One region of the Pseudobacillus sp. 179-B 2D1 NHS genome, then DNA from elsewhere that is predicted to be linked to it. Evidence: riboswitches for the same ligand, from Rfam matches in the RefSeq annotation. Region 1 holds a riboswitch; the other holds the start of a gene.
The links. A riboswitch is a leader RNA that binds a small molecule or an ion and turns the genes downstream of it on or off. The one in region 1 is predicted to bind S-adenosylmethionine.

Region 2: linked by a shared signal. The riboswitch ahead of ACH0BF_RS10955 (class I SAM-dependent methyltransferase) and the one ahead of ACH0BF_RS07740 (O-acetylhomoserine aminocarboxypropyltransferase/cysteine synthase family protein) in region 1 are both predicted to bind S-adenosylmethionine.

Annotation. Positions count from the first base shown of each region.
Region 1 covers NZ_JBIQDP010000006.1:4,461-10,082, forward strand. The annotation lists gene recA (recombinase RecA) at 1-1,012, opposite strand, end outside; gene ACH0BF_RS07740 (O-acetylhomoserine aminocarboxypropyltransferase/cysteine synthase family protein) at 1,311-2,609, opposite strand; SAM riboswitch class I at 2,710-2,820, opposite strand; gene ACH0BF_RS07745 (competence/damage-inducible protein A) at 2,909-4,153, opposite strand; gene pgsA (CDP-diacylglycerol--glycerol-3-phosphate 3-phosphatidyltransferase) at 4,445-5,023, opposite strand; gene ACH0BF_RS07755 (helix-turn-helix domain-containing protein) at 5,089-5,622, opposite strand, start outside.
Region 2 covers NZ_JBIQDP010000009.1:51,470-57,091, forward strand. The annotation lists gene ACH0BF_RS10945 (carbon-nitrogen family hydrolase) at 1-775, opposite strand, end outside; gene ACH0BF_RS10950 (pyridoxal phosphate-dependent aminotransferase) at 872-2,068, shown strand; SAM riboswitch class I at 2,174-2,284, shown strand; gene ACH0BF_RS10955 (class I SAM-dependent methyltransferase) at 2,365-2,907, shown strand; gene ACH0BF_RS10960 (AAC(3) family N-acetyltransferase) at 2,888-3,700, opposite strand; gene ACH0BF_RS10965 (anthranilate synthase component I family protein) at 3,856-5,283, shown strand; gene pabA (aminodeoxychorismate/anthranilate synthase component II) at 5,280-5,622, shown strand, end outside.

The DNA of each region.
Region 1 (5,622 bases):
CTGCTTCCTCTACTTCTACAAAGTCAGCATCAAGACCATAATGCTGGCGGATCTTCATCATAATCTCCTGACGAACAGCCGGATTTTCCTTTAAGAACTGCTTTGCATTCTCACGCCCTTGACCAAGGCGTTCCTCATTATATGAATACCAAGCACCGCTCTTTTGAACAATATCTACCTCTGATCCCATATCGATGATTTCACCTTCTCTAGAGATTCCTTCTCCATACATGATATCGACTTCTGCTACACGGAACGGAGGAGCCACTTTATTTTTCACTACTTTAATCTTTGTTTTGTTTCCTACAATTTCATTTCCTTGTTTCAGTGCTTCAGCACGGCGAACTTCCAGGCGGACGGAGCTATAAAACTTGAGCGCACGGCCTCCAGGCGTTGTTTCCGGGTTACCGAACATAATCCCGACTTTCTCACGAATTTGGTTAATGAAGATTGCAATTGTTTTAGATTTATTAATAGCACCAGACAGCTTGCGAAGCGCCTGTGACATTAAACGTGCCTGCAGGCCGACATGGGAGTCGCCCATTTCTCCTTCAATTTCAGCCTTTGGAACAAGGGCTGCAACCGAGTCAACAATCAGGATATCGATAGCACCGCTTCGTACGAGAGCTTCGGCAATTTCAAGTGCTTGCTCGCCTGTATCCGGCTGAGAAAGCAACAACTCATCAATGTTGACTCCTAATTTCTGAGCGTATACAGGATCAAGCGCATGCTCTGCATCAATGAAAGCAGCTTGACCGCCGGCAGCTTGTACTTCAGCAATAGCGTGAAGAGCCACGGTAGTTTTACCAGAGCTTTCCGGCCCATAGATCTCAACGACCCGACCGCGTGGATAACCGCCTACACCAAGGGCTGCGTCAAGAGCAAGCGAGCCGCTTGGACTAGTGGAAATTTTCCGGTCTGTTTGTTCTCCTAATTTCATGATAGACCCTTTACCAAATTGTTTTTCAATTTGCTTTAAGGCCATATCCAATGCTGCTTGACGATCGTTCACTAAAATTCCTCCTTAAAATTAACAATCTATTAAGTAAATGCACAGTGACATGTTGTTTCATAATCTATACTAACTATACCTTTTTATTGAGACAATTTCAAGTAAAAAGCGAACATTTATTCGGTTTTTTTATTTTTCCTCCTGAGAAGAAGAATGGATAAGAAACTAGAAAAGTAGTAGAAGAAATAGCGGAAAAAAAGAAGAAAAAAAAGTAACTCCTGCTTTTTTATTTTATCATAAAAAAGCAGGAGAGGATAATTTTAAGCCTGTCATATTCTTTATTTAATAAGGAAAAGCGTTAAGCTTCTACAGCTACGCCAGTCGCTTTTTCAATCGCCTGATTCAAGTCAGCAATCAGGTCCTCAGTTGACTCCAGTCCGATGGATAAACGGATCATTTCTTCTTTCGTACCCGATTTTGCTAAGTCTTCACTGCTTAATTGCTGATGTGTGGTAGAAGCCGGGTGAATAATGAGTGACTTGCCATCCCCCACATTGGCAACATGTGACCACAGTTTAATGTTATCAATCACTTTTTTACCTGCTTCGCGGCCGCCTTTAATGCCAAATACAACAATAGAACCAAACGTATTAGCCAAGTATTTCTTCGCTAATTCATGAGATGGATGATCCTCCAAGCTTGGATGAGATACCCAATCTACTGCCGGATGATTTTTCAAATAATCGACGATAGCAAGCGTGTTTTCATGATGGCGCTGAATACGTAAATGCAACGTTTCCAGCCCTTGAAGCAACAAGAAAGCGCTATGGGCACTCAAGGAAGGGCCAAAATCCCGTAACAACTGTACGCGTAATTTGATAGCAAAGGCTGGGCCTTCCAGGTCCGCAAATCTTAAACCATTATAAGATTCATCCGGCTCCGTAAAGCCAGGAAACTTTTCACTGTTCCAATTGAATGTTCCTCCATCTACTACTATACCACCGATGACTGTTCCATGGCCGCTGATCCATTTCGTAGCGGAATGAACGACAATGTCGGCCCCTCGAACAAGCGGATTAGCTCCGTAAGGAGAAGCAAACGTATTATCTACAATGAGCGGAATACCATTTTCATGAGCAATATCTGCCACCTTTTCCACATCAAGCACATTCAAGGAAGGATTTCCGATAATTTCTCCAAACAGAGCTTTTGTTTTTGGAGTGATCGCTTTGCGGAAATTTTCCGGATCAGTAGAATCAACAAACTTTACATTAATCCCGTATTTAGGAAGCGTATTGGCAAAAAGGTTATAGGTGCCTCCGTATAAATTAGCTGCCGCTATAATTTCATCGCCCGCGTGAGCCAGATTAAGAATTGAAAAGGAAATGGCAGCCATTCCTGATGAGAGCGCCACTGCTGCTGCTCCCTTTTCCAATGCAGCCACACGCTTTTCAAACACATCTACTGTCGGGTTGGTAATACGCGTATAAATATTTCCTGGCTTTTGCAAAGCAAATAGGGCGTTAGCATGATCTGTATCTTCAAATACATAAGAAGTCGTTTCATAAATCGGAACGGCACGGGCGCCAGTAACCGGATCCGGCACTTGTCCTCCATGAAGTAAAATTGTTTCTTTGTTCCACTGTTCGTTTGTCATCATTAATCCCTCCCAATTATTAAATAAAGCGCTAGTAACCTGAAGAATAACTAAAAAGCCCTCTTCTGTTGTAAGAAGAGGGCTTTATTATAGGATCCTCCTCTTATCTCTCAGGCACATACGCCTGCAGGAATTAGCACCGTTTCAGACAATTTGTCTGAAGGTTGCCGGGCTTCATCGGGCCTAATCCCTCCACCGCTCTCAATAAGAGTACTTCTATTTAATTGCGTAACTCATAATCTCTTGGTTTTTATTATATAGCATAGCGATCAGAATAGTCAATAATATTCCGAATGTTTTCACTTATCTCCAGCAAGCTCAGCCAACAAATAATGACACCCATACTTAACTGAGCGCTTTCTAATTCCTTCGCGGCTGCCTACTAATTGGAGTTTAAATACTTTTGTTTCCCTGTGCTTTGAAGCAAGACCAATCCATACAGTACCAGGCGAGTGTCCTTCCGATTTATCCGGTCCCGCCACTCCGGTAAAGCTAATACCGAAGTCAGCATTCAAAAGACTGCGGACATTTTCCGCTAATTCAATAGCACACTGTTCACTAATGGCACCATAACTTTCAAGCGTTTCTGGCTTCACTTGCACGAGTTTTTCCTTTGCTTCATTGGAGTAGCAAACAATCCCGCCATTAAAGAAAATGCTCGCTCCGGGAATAGCTGTCATTTCACTTTGAAACAATCCCCCTGTTAAGCTTTCAGCTGCTGCTAACGTATGAGATGTTTCCTTTAAGCGCTCCGCTAGCTCACGGGCAATGGACGTATCATTATAGCCATAAAAGTATTCCCCGACCCGGCGAAGAATTTCCTCCTCTGCTTCTTGTATCATCTGTAAGGCGGTTTCTTCCGATTCGTGTTTAGCAGTGATTCGCAGTGTTACCTCTCCATCACCAGCAAGCGGGGCAATCGTCGGATTTTGTTGTGCGAGTAACAAATCCTCTACTTCTGTTTCTAAAGCAGATTCTCCAATACCAAAAAACCTTAATACGCGTGACTCTATTTTTTCAACTTTTTCAAGCACATCTAATAGCGCCGGCTTTCCATAGCGGACAAACATCGGCTGCATTTCCCGGGGTGGCCCAGGCAAAAGCATATAGAAATGATTCTTTCCTTTTACCATCATCCCTGGCGCCATGCCATGATCATTCGCTAAAACGAGACAGCCCTCCATGACCAGGGCCTGTTTTTTATTGTTTGGTGTCATCGGGCGCTTCGTTTTTACAAAGTAGTTTTCAATACTTTTTAAGGCCTCTTCGTTATAAACAAGCGGACGACCAATATGAGCGGCAATTGCTTCCTTTGTTAAATCATCCTTCGTAGGACCAAGCCCACCTGTAAAGATTAGCAAGTCCGCTCTTTTTTCCGCTTCCTTTATTGCATCGAGCACACGGCTACTATTGTCCCCAACAACCGTATGATAGTACACATTCACCCCAATTTCCGCTAATTGCTGAGAGAGAAACTGGGCGTTTGTATTTGTAATTTGCCCTAACAGCAACTCGGAACCAACTGCAATAATTTCTGCATTCATTTTTGTCATCCCTTCTCTTATTCAGGCCCTGTTAAAGATGAATATTGTTTTTTCGATAGTTGATTGTAGCAGAAGAAAGTGTCTTTAGCGGAGAAAGTGAGTCCTGGTAAGATGGCGCACAGACCGCCAGCGGAAAGCGTCCGCCTGCAGTATAAATCAACAAGCAAGTAATGGAACAGGGCCTTTATTAAAAATAAGGCTGCTCCATAAGCAGCCTTATTTTATATAGTATCGTGGTAAATTTTAAATACTATAAACACAACGGGGCTTACTTTGGAGCAACCTTTTCTTTTACTTTGAATGTTTAAACACGCCACGGTTAAGATAGAAGTAATCCCAGCCGGACCAAACGGTAAAGAATGCCGCTATCCAAAGGGCGATATCTGCAAATGGAATTCCTAATCCTTCAAATGGCGCATTATGAAGCAATAAAGCCGCAATGGCAATAATCTGCGCCCACGTCTTAATTTTCCCAAGCATATTAGCCGCAACCACTTCGCCTTCTCCAGCTAAGATTAACCGTAAGCCCGTTACCGCAAACTCCCTGCTGATAATAAGAATGACAATCCAGGAAGCAGCTAAATTAAAATCAACAAGCACGATTAAGGCTGCTGATACAAGTAACTTATCAGCGAGCGGATCTAAAAATTTCCCCAAGTTTGTGACCTGGTTTAATTTTCTCGCATAATAGCCATCAACCCAGTCAGTCGTTGAGGCTAAAATAAATAGCATGGCTCCCCAAAAGTGGGCAGCCGGCATGGTGGTACCAAATACTGTAAGGTCCCCCCAATTAAACTCAACTAACATGATCACCAAAAAGAGCGGGATCATTAAAATCCTTGAAACAGTAATTTTATTCGGTAAATTCACAGTCGACCCTCCAACTATTCTATCGACAGACAACTTACAAAGAAGCTATCCAAAAAACTGCCAAATTATTGTCCGGCAGGTTTCGCCTGAATAATAATGTCTTGTCTTACCTGTTTGGCAGCCGGAAGCTGATACGCCAGCGTTTCGCCGTTTACTTTAATTTCCGTATCCGGTGCAAAGCCAACGACAATTTTCGCTTCTGTCTGTCCTGTTAAATTAAATGTTTGCGACTGTCCTTTTGCCAACATATTATTATAATAGCTTTTTCCGCTTCCATCAGTTACTCCTATCCATGTCTCCCCTTTAGATAGAATAGTTACCTCGAATTTCTCTGCATTTTGAAGAACGTATGTGGCTTTTCTGCCGCTCGCCCCTGCTGCAGTTAAGGTTTGTGCAGGCTTAGCAGGCTCTTCGACTTTCTCTTCTTTTTTAGGCTCTTTGTTCGTTTCTTTTTTTGGCTCCTTGGCTTCTTTCTTATCATCCGTCTGGTCTTTCGGCTGTTCAACAACGGTTTCTTCCTTCACCGCTTTGTCATTAGAATCACTCTTAGGGATAAGAAACCAAACTAGAAAAAGTGCTCCGACAACAAAAGCCGTCAC
Region 2 (5,622 bases), on a different contig from region 1:
ACTCTGGCCGGCGATCTTCAAAAACAGGAATCCGTTTTCTTATTTCTGACACTTTTGCAAGATCAATTTCTCCAATGAGCAGCTCTTCTCCCTCACCCGCTTCAGCAATAATCTCTCCCCATGGATCAATGATAAGGGAATGTCCGGCGAATTTGTTTTTAGGATCTTCACCGCTTCGGTTACAGCCAACAACATAGCTTTGGTTTTCAATTGCCCTGGCGATGAGCAATGTGCGCCAATGGTCTGTGCGGGCAAGAGGCCATTCTGCTGGGATAAACAACACATTTGCCCCTGCAAGTACGTGCTTTCTTAACCATTCTGGAAAGCGAATGTCGTAGCAAATGAATGCAGCCATTTTCTCATTTTCAAGTGTAAATAAGCCATCTTCTTTTCCTGCCTTCAAAAACTTTTCTTCTTCCATGAGACGGAACAAATGCAGCTTGCTATATTGTTTCAATAATTCTCCCTGCTTGTTTATTACAAGTAACGTGTTTTCTACACCATCGTCTGTTTGGTTAGCTATCGAGCCGCCAATCAAGTGCATTTGATGTTTCTTAGCTTGCTCCGATAAAAAAGCAATGGATTCTTGCGCCTGTCTATCTGCAATTTCGTCAAGCCGTGTTAAATCATAACCTGTTGTCCAGAGTTCAGGCAGCACTGCTAATTGGCAGCCTTCATCGGCCGCTTTTTGCAGCCAATTTTCCACACGCCTGTAATTCTCTTGCGGGTTGCCAAAAGCAATATCCATTTGGATGACAGCAGTTTTCAATATCATTTCAGCCCCACTTCCCTTTCCGAAAATTCTTACTTTACTTTCTCTCCCTTTCGTTATACCATTATTAACTATAATTTGAAAGCGGGGGCTGCATACATGAAGACTTTTGAAACAGCTAATCGGCTTCAGGCTCTGCCGGAGCAATTCTTCGCTAAATTGGGCCAAAAGATCAAAGACGCCTCTACTGGCGGGCGCGAAATTATAAATTTAGCACAGGGAAGCCCAGATCAACCGGTGTTTAGCCATATAAAGACTGCGTTGAAAACAGCTGTGGACGATCCTGCCAACGATAAATATCCACCTTTTAAAGGGTTTGATCATGTAAAAGAGGCCTGTGCCGAGTTTTATCAGAAAGAGTATGGGGTAGAAATAGACCCTGCCAGGGAAGTAGCCCTTATTATCGGCGGCAAGGCAGGGCTTGTTGAGCTTCCACAATGTTTGTTAAACCCAGGTGATGTAGCGCTTGTACCCGATCCAGGCTACCCGGATTACTGGTCAGGCATTGCTCTTGCCGGCGCAGAAATGTATATGATGCCGCTAAGAGAAGAGAATGGTTTTCTTCCCCGGTATGAAGATGTTCCTGAAGAGATATTGAAAAAGACAAAGCTGCTGTTCATCAATTATCCCAATAATCCAACGGGGGCTATGGCGGACGCTGCTTTTTTTGAGGAGACTATTCAGTTTGCTAATCAGCATGGGATTTGTATCGTTCATGATTTCGCTTATGGAGCGATCGGTTTTGATGAGAAAAGGCCGGTTAGCTATCTTGAAATTGATGGGGCAAAAGAGATCGGCATCGAAATCTACACAATGTCAAAAACGTACAATATGGCAGGCTGGAGAGTTGGATTTGCTGTTGGCAACCCGAGCGTGATCGCCGCTATAGATTTAATTCAAGATCATTTACACTGCAGTTTGTACGGCGGCATTCAGGAGGCTGCGGCCGCGGCTTTACTCGGGCCGCAAGATGAGGTGCATAAACAACAAGCCATGTATGAAAAGCGCCGCGACTTACTCATTAATAGCTTGAATGAAATTGGTTGGGAAGTGACAGCACCGGAAGGGTCATTTTTTGCATGGTTAAAGGTGCCAGAAGGCTATACCTCTGAAGGATTCAGTGACCTTTTACTTGAAGAAGCAGGCGTCGCGTTTGCACCGGGAATTGGCTTCGGCGAACGCGGGGAAGGGTATGTCCGCGCTGGATTGGTAGCTTCAGAAGAAAAGATCAAAGAAGCCGTGCGTCGCATTTCGCAACTTTCTATTTTTAAAAATCAGGTTGACAATCGATTATAATCATGTAATAATTCGTATGAATTAATAAATTAATGCGTAAATTCAGAGTATAAATAGAATTTTACTTCAGCCAGCTTAAGGCTGATGAATTGAATAGAAACGAATATCTTATCAAGAGCAGGTGGAGGGACAAGCCCGATGAAGCCCGGCAACCGACCCGTATGTATACATGCAGGCACGGTGCTAATTCTTGCAGCGCAAGCTGACAGATAAGAGAGTGGAATAGCTACCAAACCTCTTCTTATCTGAAGAGGTTTTTTATTTTGTTTTTATTGTTAAAAAGGGAGGAATGGAAAATGACAGTGACAGACCAGAAAGGACTTGCAAAAGATCGCATTTTAGAATGGACTATATCAGCAGAAAGTTTTTTAGAAACAGCTAGCGTTCAACAGAACGAAAGTATTTTATGGATAGGATCAGCTTCAACTCCTTCACTAACAAGATGGGTGAGTGAAAGAGCTCAGATTACTGTAATTTCTCCTTCCCTTTTTACTTCTAAAAAAAGTCAATTCGATGTAGCAGCAGCTCAGCTTGGCATCCATTTTTTGGATGAGGGAGAAGAATGGCTGAGAAAAAGTTTTCATTTACTGAAGCCGGGAGGCCGCCTTATCATCGATTTAGCCGAAGCCATTACACTGGAGAACATAGAGGGAAAAAATTATATTAAAAGCCTCCCCGATTATTGGGATCTTTTAAGAGAAATTGGATTTGAAGCAATATTTGTTCAACAGATAACAGTCCGTTCCCTTGCAGAAGCAATGGAACAGGGATGGATAGAGCTGACAGAAAGAGCGATGTTCCCGGCTGTTGTGAATCGCTTTATTGCTTTGAAAGGTTAGTAAGATAACGAGCCGTAAAGTCGATGAGTGGTCGGATTTCGATAAGCTTGCAAGAGGCTTGAGCAACTGTGCCATTTGTCATTGTGTGTTCCTTCTCGAAGGCTCGGCCAATTTCATTAAATTGTTCAGAGTTTTCTTCAAGCTCCATATAAGTTTTCCAAATGCGCTCACCATTTTCTAGTATGGCTGAGCCTTGCTCAAAAGCTTTACGGCCGTCATCTGCCCGAAATTCACCAAGGTGCATAGCTGTACACGTGCTGTAATCCGTACCGATAAATAAAACGGATGCATCAAGATCATATAACCTTGCAAGCGGCGACTGCTCTCCAAATGCAAAGTCAATCGAGTGGTTATCGATAATGAAGGAAGCATATTTTCCCCAGGCTGTAAATGAGCTGGAAGGATGGAGGCTCCGTTTTACACCGGGAAACGTACGGAATAATTCCGCGATACGCCCCATACCAACAGTAGGAGTGATATCTGGTAAATAGGCAGGCATAAAATACCGGATACCTGGCCACCACTCTTCGGGTACAGGCGGATTTTGCCAATATTTTGGATCGGTATTATGAGTAGTCTGCGAAGGCATAACAATTGTCCCGCTATTCGAAACAGCGGCCATTAATGCTTGAATGACGGTAACTTCTCCACCAGCTATCCATCCGAGTGAGCGCAGGGAAGAGTGTACCATAACAGTCGAACCAGGTTTTATTCCAAGAGAATGAAGGTCTTTTTGCAATGTCTCTGTAGTAATGAATGATTCTGTTTGTTGAACTAAACGATTACCTGTCATCAGCTTCCTCCGTTATTTTCATCTATTTTCTTCTATTATAAAAGATAGAGATGACCATGCATAGGAGCTGCAACAAAAATACTATTTCCATGCTTTTTTCTTTCCGCTTTGTCTAGTATGATGAAAAAGACTAAGAAGGAAAAGGGTGAAAACCAGTGAATGAACGACGAGTGTTTTCTCGAACGATTCCCTATAATAGCGAAAAGTTTTTTCATCAATATAAATGGCTAGCTGGGGTGGAATCCCATCATGTTCTTCTCGAAAGCGGAAGGGGCGGGCGTTATAGCGTAGCCGGGTTGTCGCCGCTTGCGGTTGTTTTTTCAAATGAGGAGGGCATTGAAATTCAGACTGCCGGTCAAACAGAAAAAAGAAAAGGAGTCCCGCTTCCAGAGCTTGAAAGTTGGTTAAAAACATATCAGCTGCCTAAGCAAGAAGGCCTGCCTGATTTCCAGGGGGGGGCAATCGGTTACATCAGTTATGATTATGTTCGTTACATTGAGAAATTACCGAATTGCGCTGAAGAAGATCTGGGATTGCCGCTTCTTTATTTTCAGATCTTTGAGGAGTGGGCTATATTTGACCATCAGGCAAAAACACTCTGGTTGCTCGTTATAGATGAGGAGGCAGCAGAAGCAGAAAGGAAATTGAATGAAGCAGAAAGAAAATGGACTGCTTCTTTTAATGAAGAAGAAAAACCTTTAGAAGTAGCCGTAGCCACGGGCGAATTGGAAGTCTCTTTTTCGGAGGAAGCTTTCCAGGCGGCAGTGGAAAAAACCAAACAATACATCGCTGCTGGAGATGTATTCCAAGTGAATTTATCTGTTCGACAGTCTAAATCTCTTTCCATCCCGGCCATGGCTGTGTATGAAGAGTTGAGGAAGTTGAATCCGTCTCCTTACATGGCATATATTCATACTCCTGATTTTCAAATTGTATCGGGCTCTCCAGAATTATTGATCAAAAAAGATGGAACAAATTTAAGCACGAGACCAATTGCCGGCACTCGGTCGCGAGGAAAAGATGAGGACGACGATTTGCGGCTTGCTTTGGAATTAATTGAGAATGAAAAAGAACGCGCCGAACACGTCATGCTCGTTGATTTAGAGCGAAATGATTTGGGCCGAGTGAGTGCGTACGGTTCGGTTGAAGTGGATGAATTCATGGTCATTGAGAAGTATTCGCATGTCCAGCATATTGTTTCTAATGTACGTGGAAGGCTTGCTGAGGGAAAAACAAATGCAGAGGTTGTTCATGCTGTTTTTCCGGGTGGGACCATTACCGGCGCCCCCAAAGTCAGAACGATGGAAATTATTGAGGAGCTAGAGCCAGTTAGGCGCGGCCTGTATACAGGATCAATCGGCTGGATTGGTTTTAATGAGGATATGGAATTAAACATCGTGATTCGAACAATGATCGTTCAAGGCCGGATGTGCCACATTCAGGCGGGTGCTGGGATTGTGATCGATTCTGACCCAAAAAGCGAGTATAAAGAATCCTTGAAAAAAGCCAAAGCCGTTTGGACTGCGAAAGAGATGGCTGAAAAGAGAGTGTCACCTGTTCAAGCAGGAGGAGAATGCAGATGATTTTAATGATTGATAACTATGATTCTTTCACTTATAATCTCGTGCAATATTTAGGGGAGCTTGGTGAAGAATTAGTTGTAAAGAGAAACGACGAAATTACTATAGAAGAAATCGGAAAGTTGAATCCCGATTTTTTAATGATATCACCAGGTCCTTGTACACCAAACGAAGCAGGAGTCAGCTTAGAAGCCATTCGTGCATTTGCCGGTAAAATCCCTATCTTTGGCGTGTGCTTGGGGCAACAGTCCATCGCCCAAGTATTTGGGGGAGAAGTGGTTCAGGCGGATCGGCTCATGCATGGGAAGACGTCGCCTATGGTCCACGACGGCCGAACGATTT